Regions from separate parts of the Lactobacillus sp. ESL0259 genome, predicted to be linked through region 2. Evidence: predicted binding sites of a transcription regulator. Region 2 holds the regulator's gene; the other holds the start of a gene.

Region 1 (4,405 bases), on a different contig from region 2:
AAAGGTGATTTTCATGACATATGCTGAAAAAGTGATTCGTGTAACTAGAAGTAGAAGACCACAGATTGTGGTCATTGGTGGTGGAACTGGGTTGCCAGTTGTTTTGAATGCGCTTAAAGAACAGGAAGCTGAAATTACTGCCATTGTGACGGTATCAGATGATGGTGGTTCATCAGGATCAATTCGCAACTTTATTAATGTTGTTCCACCTGGTGATATTCGCAATGTGTTGGTTTCTTTAAGTGGAATTTCACAGGAAGAAAAAGATATTTTTCAATATCGGTTTGATTCCTCCGATTCATTTTTTTCAGGGCATGCTATCGGAAACTTAATCATTGCTGCTTTGAATGAGATGCATGGCAATATTTTTGATGCTGTCCAGTCTTTGTCTAAAATGATGCACGTAGATGGACACGTGTATCCTGCCTCTAACGAGCCGTTAACACTTAATGCTGAGTTTGTTGATGGAACTATTCAAGCAGGAGAAAAAGAAATCACTGATAAGGATAAGAGGATAAAACGAGTTTGGGTTACCAATACAAACTCAAATTCTGAACCAAAAGCCGTGTCTAAAGTGCTAAATGCTATTAAAAATGCTGATGCTGTTGTGCTAGGTCCTGGAAGCTTGTTTACTTCAATCTTACCCAATCTGATGATACCTAATTTAGGCGAAGCTGTTAGGAAAACTAGTGCAGAAGTAATATATATTTGCAATATTATGACGCAGCTTGGTGAAACCGATCATTTTTCAGACTGTGATCACGTTAAAGTAATTAACGCCCATCTTGGTGGTCATTATATTAATACTGCTTTAGTTAATGGTGCCAAAATTGACATGTCTAAGTTTAATCCTAATGATTACGATGCGTATATTGAACCAGTGAAAAGGGACTTTAAGGGACTGCGCGAGCAGGGCTGTCGGGTGATCACCGATGATTTCATTGACCAGCGTAGCGGATTGGTTTTTCATGACGGTAAGAAGGTAGCAAATGAGATCATCAACCTGGCATTTGCCGCAATGGCTCGCAGGAAGGAATAACAAATAATGGCCAGCTATGCTAGTAACGTAAAAAAAGAGTTGACTTCGCTGCCCATTCACCAAGAACATGCCAAAGCAGAATTGGCTGCTTTCCTGCGTATGAATGGCGTTTTGAATTTTCATGAGCATAAATTTAGCCTTGATATCACTACTGAAAATCCAGCCATAGCTAGACGTATTTTTTCTTTGATAAAAACTGCATATAAGGTTGAACCACAATTGATAGTTTCTCGCAAAATGAAGCTTAAAAAAAACAATCAGTATTTAGTGAGATTACAAAATCACGTTAAAGAAATACTGAATAATTTGGAAATTTTGACCCCAAGCTTGAATTTAATTACAAGAATTCCTAAAAGAATAATTAATTCACGGGAAGGATCAATGTCATATTTGCGTGGTGCTTTTTTAGCCAGTGGTAGTGTGAATAATCCTAATACGAGTCGGTATCATTTGGAAATTTATTCTATTTATCAAGACCATAATAACGATTTGCTTCATATTATGAATGACCGCTTTAATCTGAATGCTAAAAGTACACCAAGAAGGCGTGGCTATATTGTTTATTTAAAAGAAGCCGAAAAAATTGGTGACTTTTTACATATTGTCGGAGCATTAAATGCAATGCTGTCTTTTGAAGATTTGCGTATAATGCGGGATATGCGTAATTCTGTTAACAGGTTGGTTAACTGTGATACAGCTAATTTAAAAAAGACGGCCAATGCAGCAGCCAAACAGGTTGAAGATATTGAGTTAATTGAACGTAAAATTGGGCTAGAAAATATTCCTGAAAAATTGCAAGGTTTGGCTAGACTAAGATTAGATGAACCGGAACTATCACTGAAAGAAATAGCGCAACAGGTGCCAGATGGTCCGATTTCAAAATCTGGAGTCAATCATCGCTTTAAAAAAATTCACGATATTGCTGCAAGCTTAGAGCAATAAAAAAAGAAGCTCATCAATTGATGGGTTTCTTTTTTATTGCAGTTTATTGATACTATTTCTTTTGATTAACCATAATTTCATCGATTAAACCATAGTCTTTAGCTTGCTGTGCGGTCATGTAATTGTCCCGTTCAGTGTCCTTTTGAATCTTTTCTAAAGGCTGACCAGTAGTTTCATGTAAGATCCGATTAATTTTTTCACGGCTCTTTAAAATTTCATTGGCTGCAATTTGAATGTCAGTTTGCTGACCCTGTGCACCACCTAAAGGTTGATGAATCAAAACAGTTGAGTTAGGTAATGCAAAACGCTTACCTTTTGCTCCGCTAGTCAGTAAAATGGAAGCCATAGAAGCTGCCATGCCGATGGCAATAGTTGAAACATCTGATTTAATAAAGTTCATGGTATCCATGATTGCCAAACCAGAAGTAATCACACCACCCGGTGAATTAATGTAAAGTGAAATATCCTTGGTGTTGTCTTGAGCATCAAGAAATAGTAATTGTGCAATAATTGAATTGGCCATATCATCGTTAATTTCGCCGCTAAGCATGATGATTCTGTCTTTCAATAAACGTGAATATATATCATATGCGCGTTCGCCACGTGCAGTTTGTTCAATAACTGTAGGTACAAGCATCTTTCTACCTCCTAAATATAATTAGCACTCTATCAAGTACAGTGCTAATTAAATCACTTACATTACTTGCTGTCAATGAAAGTGTATTAATTTTGTATTCTTTTTAGTGAGAGTTTTATTATATAATTTAAAGGTAAACTAAATATTGGAGGATATATTTTGAAGCTTTATAAGAAAAAATTACCATATTTACTGACATTGGTTGTCGGATTACTAGTTTGTACCGGCTTGTCAACTACATCAGTTGCGGCAGATTCGAATAGCGCTCAACCGCCAGTTCAAGATGACAGCAACAAGTCATCAAGCAACTCAACTGATGTAAATAATGATAATAATGCCACTAATGATCAAACAGGTAAATCTGATCAAACTGGGACAGACGACACCAATACTAAAAAACCTAAGCCTAAGCAAATTGTTACTGGTTTTTCTATGATGACCAAAGTTGCGGGCAACAAAAATTATAAGGTCTGGAAAGAAGTAAATAACGGAAAAGTTAGCACCAAAGTAGCTGACGGCATTAACTTTCGTTATAGTCATATTCAATCAGATCAGTTGATTGAAACTAAAAAATATCGTTATTGGCGCATTTATGTTAATGGCAGGCAAGTAGGGTATGTTAATGAACGTTACTTTGCCAGAAATCAAATTGCGGTTCCTAAGACTATATCTCTAGTGCGCAATGAGTTCTACAACTTCCCTACCAGAGATGCTATTTCTTATATAACTAACAGCATGGGTACAGTAATTGACAACAGTCAAGTAACTGTATCAAAAGATAGCATTAATTGCGGGACTCCTAAGACATATAAAGTTAAATATACTTATGGAGATGCAACTGCTACAGTTAAAATAACTGTCAGAAAAAGTAAGAAAGAAGGGGTAGTTGATGCGAATACCGTTGCCTCCTTCCCAGCGCAACCTGGTACAAATGATTATCAAGCCTGGAAAACACATTATGGCTCATCATTAAATTATATTAGCCCTACAGAATACACGCCTGAAACCAATAAACATACTTTGACTAGTGGTGATTTGACCTTAAAGACACGGTTATATCAACCAGTCTTATTAAGTGTAGCTGATCCATCAGACGATAATATTAACCGTGTTGGTCACATTCCAGAAGGTGTTACCGTTTCTAATGGCTGGGCATATACCAGTCTTTTAAGTCACACAAATTTGGTATCTGGTCATATTGTTGGTTATGATCTGAATACTTTAACTGACCCGTTTGATGCGCAACATTTACTTGATATGTCGCAAAAGAAGTTTAACAATTATGTTAAAAACATCAAGGTAAGTCCCTATATTCCAATTGGCCATGGTCAGGCATTGGGCGCAAGTGATAAATATATTTATGTGTTAAATAATGATAATACGCTAAATGACACTAACGACTCTGAAGAATTACTTCAAATCCGTAAGAGTGATTTGCAAATTAACAAGATTTGGACAATCAAAACTTGGATTGATGATGGGAAGAGTAATCGCTATTTCCAAAATGGTGTAATTGTATCAGATAAGGATATGTACACTGTTTACCATGACACAGAAAATAATTGTTATGAATACTGGGAATTCACTCGTACTGGAGATAATTGGTATCCAAAATTAGTCGGTAAAACCGATGGCAACTTTGTAAACAATAATTCACCTGTTCAAGGTTTTACTTATGATACCAAGAATAAAAACTTTTACTTGGCATTCAATGACTTAATCTTTAAGATTGGCCGCGATGGCAAGTTAAAAGATACTTATTCTTTTGATACCGGTCGTGAAATTGA
Region 2 (4,405 bases):
ATGCTTTTACAAAATGAATAGGTGAATGAAGGTCTTATTATGGAAATTATCCATTTAACATACCCCTTTAAGGAAAACATAATTCCCCAAAATATTATTCTTGCTTTAGGTTTCTTCGATGGAGTTCATCGCGGACATCAAGAATTAATCAAAATTGCAAAAGAAAAGGCAACGCAAAAACATTTGCCACTAGTGGTAATGACGTTTGATCGTCATCCGAAAGAAGTCTATCAAAATAAAAAAGTTACTTACATAGATACGCTTGCAGAAAAAGCCTACAAGATGCAAAAACTCAAAGTTGATTATTTGCTGGTGATGCATTTTAATGAAGCATTTAGTAAACTTACGGCTCAGGAATTTGTTGATAATATAATAGTTAAATTACACGCAGACACTGTCGTAGCTGGTTTTGACTACACCTATGGTCCTAAAGATACTGCTAATATGAAAAATTTCCCTAAGTTTGCTAAGGGAAGGTTCAATATAATTAATGTCCCTAAGCAGTCTTATGATGGTCAAAAAATTGGTTCTACGGAAATCAAAAAAGCGATAACTAGCGGAAATATGGAATTAGCCGCTAAGTTGTTAGGCTTTCCCTATGTTATGTCAGGCTACGTAGGTCACGGTTTGCGCAATGGTCATAAACTCGGTTTTCCTACAGCTAATTTGGTTTGGACTGATGACAAGGCTGTTCCTAAAATTGGCGTATATGCGACTAAAACTAAGATTTGTGGTAAGTGGTATGACTCAATGACAAGTGTAGGCTATAATGTGACTATCAATCAAGGGAAAAAGCTTTATATTGAGTCAAACTTATTTGGCTTTGATCAGGAAGCCTATGATGAGGAAATGGTAATTAAATGGTATAAGTATACCCGTGGTGAAATTAAATTTGCCAATTTAAAAGAGCTAACACAACAAATGAGTCAAGACGAGGCTGAAATTAAAAATTATTTTGCTGCGATGAATTAATTAATGATACTGAAAAAACGATTGACGTTTTTAAGAAAAAAGTTAGCACTCAACTTGACATTCTGCTAAAAGCTAGTATCATATAAATTGTTAGCACCTAATCAGATTGAGTGCTAAAAGTGAGGGCGATATTTATGTTGACCGAACGTCAAGAATTAATTTTAAAAACAATTATCAATGATTTTACGCAGACACATGATCCTGTTGGGTCGAAAACTGTTATGAATCAACTGCCTATTAAGGTTTCAAGTGCTACTATTCGTAACGAAATGGCTGTTTTAGAAGATAAGGGTTTGATTGAGAAAACTCATTTGTCTAGTGGCCGCGTGCCTTCAACTGAAGGCTACCGCTACTATCTTGACAATTTAGTTGAACCTTTAAAAATTTCATCTTCTGTATACAAGCGAATCATTAGTCAGCTTGATCAACCGTTTCATCAGGTTAACGACATCGTTCAGGCAGCTGTCAAAATTTTATCGGATCTAACCAATTACACAGCATTTGCGGAAGGTCCTGAAAATAGTGAATTAACTATTACTGGTTTTCGTATCGTGCCATTGTTTAACAGACAGATTATGGCTGTCTTAGGAACTAGTGATGGTGACGTTCATGACCAGGTTTATACTTTACCTTATAATGTTAATGGTGATGAAATTGAACAGGCTGTGCGCATGATTAACGATCAGCTGGTGGGCAAAACTTTAGATCAAGTTACTCCAGACTATCTTAAAAAGACTTTGGGCAATAAACTTAAAGTTGCTCATGTCTCTGAACTGATTAATTTGGTCGAGGATGTTATTAACGATGCTGCCAGTGAGCAAACCTATGTTGATGGCCAGATTAACCTGCTTAACAACATTTCTCTGGACGATATTTCAAACTTAAGATCGCTCTATGAAATGATTGAGCATAATGATTTGATTTCCAGTATTTTGGACAATAGGCAAAATTTGAAAAGCGACAGGTATCCGGTTCGAGTTAGTTTAGGATCCGAATTATCAAATGATTTGTTAAAGGATTACAGTCTGCTTACGGCAGAGTACAGCGTTGGCTCTCATGGAAAGGGCATAATTGCTTTACTTGGCCCTGATAATATGCCGTATTCTCAGGTGATTGGATTACTCGAGTATTTCAGAAACGAACTATCTAAAAAATTACTTGATTATTATGGTAGATTCAAATAAAGGAGGTTAGCCGTGAGTAAAGAAGAAAATAATAGTAAAAACTCAAAAAAAGAGCCAAAAAAAGATGAGCATAAAAAGTCAAAGACAGAAGTAGAAAATTCTAAGACTAAGGCTAACGAAGAAAAGAAACCAGAGTCTTTGGAAAGTAAATTGCAGCGTAATTTGACTCAATTGCAAAAAGAAAAAGACGATCTGGAAGATAAGTATTTGCGCAGTCAAGCTGAGATGCAAAATATGCAAAATCGCTACAATAAAGAAAGAGCGCAGCTTATCAAATATGAGTCTCAATCCTTAGCTAAAGATGTTTTGCCAGCGATGGATAATTTAGAAAGAGCTTTAGCTACTAAAGTCGATGACGAAGCATCAAAACAGCTTAAAAAAGGTGTCCAGATGACACTTGATTCACTGGTTAAAGCGATGAAAGATCACGGTATCAGTGAAATTATAGCTGAAGGTGTCAAATTTGATCCCAATTTACACCAAGCTGTTCAAACCGTTGCAGCTGAAAATGATGATCAAAAAGATCATGTTGTACGAGTTTTACAAAAGGGATACTTGTACAAAGATCGTACTTTAAGACCAGCTATGGTTGTTGTAGCACAATAATTGAAAGGAAGCATATCAATGTCAAAAGTTATCGGAATTGACCTCGGAACTACTAACTCAGCAGTTGCCGTTTTGGAGGGTAAAGAACCCAAAATTATTACTAACCCAGAAGGAAATCGCACTACCCCTTCAGTAGTTGCTTTTAAAGATGGAGAAATCCAAGTTGGTGAAGTTGCCAAAAGACAAGCAATTACCAATCCCAATACTATTTCTTCTATTAAGCGTCATATGGGCGAAACTGATTACAAGGTCAAAATTGGTGATAAAGCTTATACACCACAGGAAATTTCAGCAATGATCTTGCAGTATATCAAGAAATTCTCTGAAGATTATTTGGGCGAGAAAGTAACCGATGCTGTTATTACTGTACCTGCATACTTTAATGACGCTCAGCGTCAAGCTACCAAGGATGCTGGTAAAATAGCTGGTTTAGATGTTAAGAGAATTATTAATGAACCTACTGCATCTTCACTTGCATATGGTTTGGACAAGGACGCAGAAGATGAAAAAGTCTTAGTTTACGACCTCGGCGGTGGTACTTTCGATGTTTCAGTTTTGCAATTAGGTGATGGTGTTTTCCAAGTACTGTCAACTAATGGTGACACGCACCTGGGTGGTGATGATTTTGATAACAAGATCATTGACTGGTTAGTTAACAACTTCAAAGATGAAAACGGAGTTGACTTAACTAAAGACAAGATGGCCATGCAGCGGTTAAAGGATGCTGCTGAAAAAGCCAAGAAGGACCTTTCTGGTGTATCTTCAACTCATATTTCGCTACCATTCATCTCTGCTGGTGAATCAGGTCCACTGCATTTGGAAGCTGATTTAACCCGGGCCAAGTTTGATGAGTTGACTGCTGATTTAGTTGAAAAGACTAAGATTCCATTTGATAATGCTTTAAGAGACGCTGAATTAAGTGTTAATGATATTGATAAGGTTATTTTGAATGGTGGTTCAACCCGTATTCCTGCTGTTCAAGATGCAGTTAAGAAGTGGTCAGGCAAAGACCCAGACCATTCAATTAACCCTGATGAAGCTGTTGCCTTAGGTGCTGCCATTCAAGGTGGGGTTATTTCCGGCGATGTCAAGGACGTTGTTTTACTTGATGTTACACCATTGTCTCTTGGAATTGAAACCATGGGTGGTGTCTTCACTAAGTTAATCGACAAAAACACGACAATTCCAACTTCTAAGAGTCAAATTTTCTCCACTGCTGCTGATAACCAGCCAGCTGTCGACGTTCATGTTTTACAAGGTGAACGGCCAATGGCAGCAGATGATAAGACTTTAGGTCGCTTCGAATTAACAGATATTCCTGCCGCACCACGTGGTGTACCACAAATTCAAGTTACTTTTGACATTGACAAAAACGGCATCGTAAATGTTTCTGCTAAGGATATGGGCACTGGTAAAGAACAAAAGATTACGATCAAGAGTTCATCCGGTTTGTCTGATGAAGAGATTAAGAAGATGCAAAAAGAAGCTGAAGAGCATGCTGAAGAGGATAAGAAGAAGAAAGAAGAAGTTGATTTACGCAATGAAGTTGACCAATTAATCTTCTCTACTGAAAAGACCTTGAAGGATGTTAAAGGTAACGATAAGATTTCTGAAGACGACACGAAGAAAGTTCAAGATGCACT

The links. The regulator HrcA, encoded in region 2, represses chaperone genes, less so after heat shock. The targets are predictions, from matches to a motif close to TTAGCACTCNNNNNNNNNGAGTGCTAA.
Region 1: clpP (ATP-dependent Clp endopeptidase proteolytic subunit ClpP) is a predicted target of HrcA. The motif match lies at 2,640-2,666, and genes of this name have one in related genera.

What each region holds. Positions count from the first base shown of each region.
Region 1 covers NZ_REHP01000005.1:156,191-160,595, forward strand. The annotation lists gene rapZ (RNase adapter RapZ) at 1-8, shown strand, start outside; gene yvcK (gluconeogenesis factor YvcK family protein) at 14-1,039, shown strand; gene whiA (DNA-binding protein WhiA) at 1,046-1,981, shown strand; gene clpP (ATP-dependent Clp endopeptidase proteolytic subunit ClpP) at 2,034-2,618, opposite strand; gene F5ESL0259_RS03030 (SH3-like domain-containing protein) at 2,778-4,405, shown strand, end outside.
Region 2 covers NZ_REHP01000006.1:207,645-212,049, reverse strand. The annotation lists gene truB (tRNA pseudouridine(55) synthase TruB) at 1-21, shown strand, start outside; gene ribF (riboflavin biosynthesis protein RibF) at 40-972, shown strand; gene hrcA (heat-inducible transcriptional repressor HrcA) at 1,107-2,156, shown strand; gene grpE (nucleotide exchange factor GrpE) at 2,169-2,762, shown strand; gene dnaK (molecular chaperone DnaK) at 2,781-4,405, shown strand, end outside.